DNA from 2 places in the Exiguobacterium sp. s26 genome. Region 1 is predicted to be linked to the other one. Evidence: riboswitches for the same ligand, from Rfam matches in the RefSeq annotation. Region 1 holds a riboswitch; the other holds the start of a gene.
The links. Region 1 has a riboswitch for FMN ahead of ribD (bifunctional diaminohydroxyphosphoribosylaminopyrimidine deaminase/5-amino-6-(5-phosphoribosylamino)uracil reductase RibD). Riboswitches for the same ligand answer to the same signal wherever they lie in the genome.
Positions count from the first base shown of each region.

Region 2: another riboswitch for FMN. It lies ahead of KNP82_RS01785 (ECF transporter S component); the one in region 1 lies ahead of ribD (bifunctional diaminohydroxyphosphoribosylaminopyrimidine deaminase/5-amino-6-(5-phosphoribosylamino)uracil reductase RibD).

Region 1 covers NZ_JACSLS010000001.1:144,670-148,979, forward strand. The annotation lists gene KNP82_RS00660 (homing endonuclease associated repeat-containing protein) at 1-134, opposite strand, end outside; gene KNP82_RS00665 (undecaprenyl-diphosphate phosphatase) at 588-1,400, shown strand; FMN riboswitch at 1,495-1,637, shown strand; gene ribD (bifunctional diaminohydroxyphosphoribosylaminopyrimidine deaminase/5-amino-6-(5-phosphoribosylamino)uracil reductase RibD) at 1,790-2,869, shown strand; gene ribE (riboflavin synthase) at 2,850-3,491, shown strand; gene KNP82_RS00680 (bifunctional 3,4-dihydroxy-2-butanone-4-phosphate synthase/GTP cyclohydrolase II) at 3,491-4,310, shown strand, end outside.
Region 2 covers NZ_JACSLS010000001.1:354,727-359,036, reverse strand. The annotation lists gene KNP82_RS01800 (Rossmann-fold NAD(P)-binding domain-containing protein) at 1-791, opposite strand, end outside; gene KNP82_RS01795 (hypothetical protein) at 919-1,161, shown strand; gene KNP82_RS01790 (HesB/IscA family protein) at 1,203-1,559, opposite strand; FMN riboswitch at 1,657-1,798, shown strand; gene KNP82_RS01785 (ECF transporter S component) at 1,958-2,545, shown strand; gene KNP82_RS01780 (nucleotidyltransferase family protein) at 2,675-3,202, shown strand; gene KNP82_RS01775 (2'-5' RNA ligase family protein) at 3,294-3,839, opposite strand; gene KNP82_RS01770 (NupC/NupG family nucleoside CNT transporter) at 3,903-4,310, opposite strand, start outside.

The DNA.
Region 1 (4,310 bases):
TCCATCGCGAAGCGACGATACACAGAGCGTCGTGGACGTTCCTTCAACAAGTCGCCGAGCAGTCGAATACAGTGAATCATCCTCTGCTGTTCGGTGGACAAGTGGTGGGATTTAGTGGATAGCGTTTGACTCAATGATGGTTCCTCCTTCCATGGACTCATATCTGAACCGACAAAGATGACGAAGTTGCTTCTACAATCATACTATCGGCCAGTTTTTACAATTTATAAGTGCATTGTTCAAGTTTTTTTAAACCGATTTTATGAACGGGTAGGTCTAAAGTCCTGTTTATACTTTGAAAAAATGGTAACAGTTCTATTACAAATTTAATATTAAATGGGTTCAATTGTAAACAAAAAGTTTTATCGTGGCTAATATGTAATAATCTGTACGAAAAAGTACCCAACTGGCCAATGGGGTCATCACCGTCGCACCAGTTGAGTACTCTTCTATAATAAATTTAATTTTCAGACTAATCAAATGAAAGTTTTGAAAATAACGATTTTTTTTTGAAAGGGTGGTCAGTGAAACGAACGGTCTGCTAAAATAATGGAATTGATGTAAATAAGAAAAGAGGATGTTACGATATGACAATATGGTTATTTTATCTCCTACTCGGCTTGATTCAAGGGTTCACCGAGCCGATTCCAATCTCATCAAGCGGTCACTTGGTCATCTTCCAAGAGCTGTTTGATATCGAGTTACCGGGGCTCTCCTTCGAGATTTTCGTGAACTTTGCCTCGTTGCTCGCCGTGTTAACGATTTATCGGCAGGACGTCGTCCGTCTCGTCGTCAGTCTGTGGACGTTCTTGTTTAAAAAGGACCGCAGTGACGAGACGATGGTCGACGTCAAGTTCATTGGTCTCTTGCTCGTCGCCACGGTCCCAGCCGGTGTGCTCGGCGTCCTGTTCGGCGATTGGATTGGCGAGAAGCTCAGCGGCGTCGCCACGGTCGGTTATACGCTTATCCTGACCGGGGTCGCGCTCTGGTTCATCCGGAATATGCGAGGGAATAAAGGAGACGGCGGCATCACGCTCCGCGACGCCATCTTAATCGGTCTCGCTCAAGCGGTCGCGCTCATCCCAGGGATCAGTCGCTCCGGGGCGACAATCGTCATGGCGATGTTGCTCGGCATCAAACAAGAGTCGGCGCTTCGCTTCTCGTTCTTCCTGTTCATCCCGATCAGTCTCGGGGTGACGATTTTAGATGGACCGGAGTTGTTCACGAATCCAGAAACACGTGATTTGTTCGGACCGCTCATCTTGGCGTTCATCGCCTCGTATGCGCTCACGGCCATCTCGCTCAAATGGTTCCAGCACATCATGGCGAAAGGCGAGCTCAAATACTTCTCCTTCTATTGCTGGGTTGTCGGACTCCTCGTCGTTTTATTCTTGGCTTGATTTACAAAGCGTTGCTCACACGAGCGGCGCTTTTTTTGCGCATTTCGTTTTGCCATCCATTTATTTTTGCGCTAAAGTGGAGACGTACAAACAAATATTCCTTCGGGGTCGGGTGAAAGTCCCAACCGGCGGTGATGGGCGCGAGCCTTAAGTCCGTGACCCGGTCGCACGTGTGCGAACGGTGGATCTAGTGCGATTCTAGAGCCGACAGTATAGTCTGGATGGGAGAAGGAAACATGACAGGTCCACGCGACCTGTAGTTCGTCGTACGTTTTTCTGTAAAGAAAACGCTTATTTGGCTTGCCCAAATGACGACGGACGACTCCCACCGAGACCTTGAGGATCATTCCTTGAGGTCTTTTTGTTTGTACGAAACAAGGAGGGAGATTATGCAACAGTACATGCAACAAGCCATCCAATTGGCCAAATCCGCCTCTTCGACCGGCGTCAATCCGCGCGTCGGGGCCGTCGTCGTCAAGGACGGTCGAGTCGTCGGGTTCGGCGCCCACTTGAAGGCGGGGGAAGCGCACGCCGAAGTGCACGCCATCCGCATGGCCGGTGCTGCCGCCTATGGCGCCACGATGTATGTCACGCTCGAACCGTGCTCGCATTATGGCAAGACACCGCCGTGTGCCGATTTAGTCGTAGAGTCGGGCATCAAACGGGTCGTCATCGCGATGACCGACCCGAATCCGCTCGTGTCAGGGCAAGGCATCGCTCGATTGAAAGCGGCCGGGATTGATGTCGAAGTCGGTCTGCTCGAGAGTGAGGCACGAACGCTCAACGTGGCGTTCTTGCGCTCGCTCGAGACGAAACGGCCGTATGTCATCTTAAAGACGGCGACGAGCCTTGACGGCAAAGTCGCCCTCGATACCGGTGACAGCAAGTGGGTGACCGGAACCGAAGCGAGACGGGACGTCCATGAACTGCGGGCGTCGGTCGATGCGATTTTGACCGGTGTCGGCACTGTCCTCGCTGATGACCCGGCCCTCACCGTCCGGCTCGACCGCGAGACGACGGAACCGCTCCGGGTCGTGCTAGACCGAGAGTTACGCACGCCGCTGTCAAGTCAGCTCGTCCGGACGGCGAACGATGTGCCGGTGCTACTCTACACGACGTCCGACGATCAAACGAAGCGGGACGCGTTCATCGAGCGCGGCGTCGAACTCGCGGCGTACACGTCGCTCGACGCTGTGCTGCAAGACGTCTACGCACGCGGCATCGGTCGTCTGCTCGTCGAAGCGGGACCGACGCTCGTCACATCACTCTTGGACGGACGGTTCGTCGACGAGTGGGTCATGTACCAGTCACCGCGCGTGTTCGGCGGCAAGGGCGGATTTTACCGTTCGCATCATGACGGTCCGCTCGATGCAATCAATCGGTATGACGTGCAATCGATCGAGACGGTCGGCGCCGACATCAAACTCATCATGCGAGAGGGGGAGTCCGATGTTCACGGGAATCGTTGAAGAAATCGGTAGTGTCAAGGCAGTGAAACGCAACGGTCCGTCCCTCCGGCTCACGCTCGCCGGAAAAATCGTCCTCGAGGACGTGAAGCTCGGTGACAGTATCTCCGTCAACGGCACCTGTCTCACCGTGACGACGTTCGATCGTGACAGCTTCTCGGTCGATGTCATGCCGGAAACGCTGAAGGCGTCGAGTCTCGACGGGGTCCGCCCCGGCACGAACGTTAACTTGGAGCGGGCTATGCCCGCGAACGGACGCTTCGGTGGTCACTTCGTATCGGGTCACGTCGACGGGGTCGGGCGCATCGTCAAAAAACAATCGCTCGCGAACGCGGTCTATGTCGACATCAGCTGTGAGCCATCTCTCCTCCGTTATATCGTCCCGAAAGGTTCGATTTCGGTCGACGGGACGAGCTTGACGGTGTTTGATGTGACGGAACGCGGCTTCACGTTGTCGCTCATCCCGCACACGTACAGTGAGACAGTGCTCGGGATGAAACAGGCTGGGGATGCGGTCAATTTGGAATGTGACATGTTGGCTAAGTATATGGAAAAACTCGTAAGTCAAAAACCGATGACGCTCGAATCGCTGGCGTCACAAGGGTATGGAAAGGCGGGATGGTAATGTTTCACTCGATTAAAGAAGCAGTCGAAGAGTTGAAGATGGGACGTCCCATCATCGTCGTCGACGATGAGGACCGGGAGAACGAAGGGGACTTCGTCGTCCTCGCGGATAAAATGACAGCAGAGACGATGAATTTCCTCATCACGGAAGGCAAAGGGCTCGTCTGCGCTTCTCTCGCTGAAGAAGTGGCCGTCCGGCTCGACTTGCAGCCGATGGTCGCGAACAGTACCGACCCGCACGGCACGGCGTTCACGGTCAGTGTCGACCACGTCGATTCGACGACGGGCATCTCGGCGAGCGAGCGGGCCCATACGGTGCGCGAACTCGCGAATAGCAACGCCCGTCCGGCCGATTTCCAACGTCCTGGTCATATCTTCCCGCTCATCGCCAAAAAAGGTGGCGTCTCCGTCCGGCGCGGGCATACGGAAGCGTCGGTCGATTTGGCGCGACTTGCCGGAAGTGAACCAGTCGCCGTCATCTGTGAGATTATCCGTCCGGACGGCGAGATGGCCCGGTTGCCGGACCTTGAACGTGTCGCACAAGCGCATGATTTAAAATTCATCACGATTGAGGAATTAGTTCGCTATATGGAGACGGACCTCGTCGAACGAGAGGCGGACGTCTCGCTCCCCTCGGTGAAAGGGGACTTCCGATTGATCGGTTATCGGAACGTCCTCGACCGGGAAGAACACGTCGCGCTCGTCAAAGGTGAGATCGAACACGCACCGCTCGTCCGGATTCATTCCGAATGTCTGACCGGTGACGTCTTCGGGTCCCATCGTTGCGATTGCGGGCCACAACTGGACACAGCGATGGCGA
Region 2 (4,310 bases), 210 kb from region 1:
CCGGCCTTTTTCGCCTCGGCAATCGACATATAATAGTCGACGTCCGTATCGTACGGCGACGACTCGCCATCTTTGATAATCTGGACCGGTTTATTTAAGTGATGGCCGATCCGTTCCATGAGTGCCCCGAGCGAGATGACCCCTTCACTCGCCGCGTTGAACGGTCCGGTCACGTTCGCCCGACCGACCCATTCTAGAAAGGCGGCCGCCTCAAAGCTTGAGATGAACCCCATCTTCGCTTCCGGGTGATGCAGTACGATCGGCTCTTCCCGTCGGACGGCGTCGATATAAAACTTGAGACGGTCTGTATAGTCGTCGGGTCCGAGCACGATTGGCAAGCGGACCGTCGCGACCGGGAACGAGGCGCGATGGAAGAAATAAGATTCAGCCTCTCGCTTCCCTTGCCCGTAATCATGTTCGGATTCGAGATGATAGTCATGATGGAGCGGATTGAAATCACTTTCTTTCAACTCGGCGCCTGGCGCATAAACCGACATCGTCGACGTGAGCACATATTTACCGACTTGGTCCATGAAAGCGTCCGAGGCGATCTTTGCCTGGTACGGGTTAAAGCAAATATTGTCATAGACGACATCATAATGGTCGCGTGACAAATCTTTCATCGTCGCCACCGACTGTCGGTCCCCTCTGATCGACCGGATGCCCTCCGCCTCGGGTACTTGCAGTTGTCCACGCGTCACAATCGTCACATCGTCACCGGCCTCCGCCAACCGAAGCGCCAACCGCTTTCCAAAATAGCGTGAGCCACCGAAAATCAATACTTTTCTCATCGTCCCTGCCCCTCCTACATGAAATGACATCTCTTTTCATTTTCCCTTGCATCCTCTCGACTAATCTTCCACATCCTTGAATATTTTTGTTATTCTTATATATATAGAGAAGAAAGAGGCGAGACGCATGCATCAGATCACATTAGAAAAAGGATGGTCGTGTGAATTACCGACACAATATGCCATTTACCAAAGCTTATCGGACTTCAGCCGTTACTCGGTCCTTGACCAAGAGGAAGAGAGCGTCTGTTCGTTCCGCATCACGAACGACACGTGTAAAATCACAGCGTTTCGTCCTTGGCAACATCAAATCGAGTTAGACGCGGCTTCGAAACTCATTCGATTAATTCTGATTGAAGAGACAGACTGAATACAAAAAAGGCCAATCATGAGACATGATTGGCCTTTCGTTTAGCAATCCCCAGGTGTCCCGGCGTTCGATGCCGTCCGGAAACTCGAGCCGCAACCGCACGTGGCGATGGCGTTCGGATTTTTAATCGTGAAGCCGCCTCCGAGCATCGACTGCTTATAGTCAATCTCGAGACCGTCGACGACCCCGTGATCGGCTTCCGCGACGATGACACGGACACCATAGTGGTCAAACTGAACGTCCTTGTCTGTCTTATCCTCATCAAACCCCATCCCATAAGACAGGCCGGTACACCCGCCCCCTTGCACTTTGATCCGCAAGTACTGGTCGTCGGGGCGTTCGGTCTGTTTCATCATATCGATGACTTGTAATGCGGCTGATTCTGTCAAATGAATCATCTGAACTCCTCCTTCGTTATCTTAACTTCAAGTCAACTGACTTGAGATTTTGTGAAATATCTTGTATAACTAAACTGTAACAAAAAAAATTAAATCGTTCCATCTTCGGGGCAGGGTGAAATTCCCGACCGGCGGTATTGAAGACAAGTTCTTCTCAGCCCGTGAGCGAGCAAGGCGTTGCTTGCTGATTTCGTGAGATTCGAAAGCCGACAGTAAAGTCTGGATGGGAGAAGATGGCGGCATCCGACCGATATCCGGATGTTTTCTTCGGCGTGGTCTAAACACCGATGAGAACATCTATTTCGTATGCGCGTAAACTCTCCCGATTGTTTGATACAATCGGGTTTTTCTATGCGACGGGTGCCATTCATCAAGGAGCGACAAAAGGAGAGATTTTGATGAAAACAACGCGCAACAAACGATTGACAACACTGGTGACGCTATCGATGCTCGGGGCCATTTCTTTTGTCCTCATGCTCTTTAACTTCCCGCTGCCTTTCCTACCACCGTTCCTAAAAGTGGATTTCAGTGACATTCCCGCGCTCGTCGCCGGGATCGTGTTCTCCCCACTCGCAGGCGTCGTGGTCGTCGCTCTAAAAAACGTCCTCTACTATGTCTTCAACGGTGGCGGCGTTCCGGTCGGCGAAGTCGCGAACTTCTTTGCAGGCGTCGCCTTCATGTATCCGGTCGCATGGTTCTACCATAAACGTAAAACGAATAAAGCGCTCGCTTCAGGCCTCGTGGCCGGTACGATCACGATGGCACTCAGCTTGGCAATCTTGAACTATTTGCTCATCTTACCAGCCTACGCGTTCTTCTTCGGCATGACCGAGATGGCGCAACCGGCAGTCAAAACGGACCTCGTCCTATACGGTATCTTGCCGTTCAACTTCATTAAGGCCTTGTTGATCAGCGCCTTGTTCGTCCCACTCTTCCTCAAATTGAAGCCGTGGATCGAACGCCAGCGCATGCAACTTCAAGCGTAACTGACAAGCACCTAGACCGGGGTCTAGGTGCTTTTTGTATAGGTACGCTATGCTAATGAGAGAATAGGAGGAGATGGATTGAACACGACTGAAGATGTGACCCATTTTTTAGAGACTGATGTGGAACTGATGCGTCTGTTGACAATCGTCGCTTCGCTCGGTTTACCCGATTGGTGGATTTGTGCCGGATACGTGCGGGCAAAAATATGGGATGACGCGCACGGCTACGAAGTACCGACGCCGATCGAGGACGTCGATGTCATCTACTTTGACCGATCTCACATCGACGAGGCGATTGAAAAACAGTATGAGGCACAACTGCACGACCTGTTACCGAACGTCCCTTGGTCGGTCAAAAACCAGGCCCGCATGCATCTGGTCAATCAATTGCCACCGTATCAATCTGCGGTCGATGCCTTGGCCCATTTCCCTGAGACGGTCACGGCCATCGGTGTCAGTCTTGGTGCGGGCGGACGCTTGAAGCTGGCCGCCCCTTACGGTATCGACGACATAGTCGAACTAAAGTTACGACCGACCCCGGCCTTTGCGAACGACGCTTCACACCATCATATTTATCGAGCCCGGATCAATAAAAAGAATTGGCAAGCCACTTGGCCGAGACTCCAAGAAGTGGATATACCTCGTCAGGAACGATAAAACCCCACCGTTTCCTGGTCAATCCCTTCTATCGGTCCTAGTCACATATGACAAACCTGACAGAAGAATGCACCTAAGTAACTTAGCTTTGTTACTTTTGTGCGGATAATTTTACTCTATGTAATACTCGAACGTGAATCGGTGTTACTAATTCAATTAATGCCACCTCTACAATTTTTCCAGCTATAGGTTTTACAATATCAGTACAATATTCAAAAGCATCTTTCATCTTTTCTTTAGACAATCTGTTTGCCAGTGTACAGTGCGGAATCCATGAGTCCGGCAAATATAAGGACTCAGCGTTATCATTAAACTCCCCAAATATACAATAATGCTCTAAGTGGAGGCTCCTCAATCCGGATGAGATTGTAGGTGAAAGAAAAAGTGCACTCGATTGAATGAACGTACCCAACGTACTAAATGTTAGATTTATAATCTCCTTCGATTGATAGTAGCTGTCCATCAGTTCGATATACGCCTCAACATTCAAACTACTGTAACTAGCTAATGTTATATGAGGTTGTCGATTCGAGACTTCATATGCATAAGAAGTAATTCCTTCTTGTTTCAAGCCTTCCCATACCTCTTGAATTCGTTTCTCCGTTTGTTCATCAAAAAGCGCTATCATTCCATACATATGTCATTCCTCCCCAAAAAAGAGTGACCACCGAAGTGATCACTCTGAGTATATCGTATTTGATTAGAGAAGCAGACCAGCAAGCGTGGCTGACATCAAGTTAGCAAGCGTACCTGCGAGAATCGCGAGGACACCCATGCGCGCGATATCGTTCCGACGGTTCGGTGCCATTCCACCAAGACCACCGAGAAGGATAGCGAGTGACGAGATGTTAGCGAATCCACAGAGTGCGAACGCGATCATAGCTTCCGTACGTGCCGAGAGGTCACCAGAACCGATGATTGGTGCGAATTCAGAGAAAGCGACGAATTCGTTCAACACGAGTTTTTGTCCGAGGAAGCTACCGAATTGAACAGCATCTGCCCATGGCACACCGATCACGAATGCGAGCGGTGCGAACACATAACCAAGAATCAATTGAAGCGTGAGACCGTCGAAACCGAACAAGCCACCGATTCCACCGAGAATCAA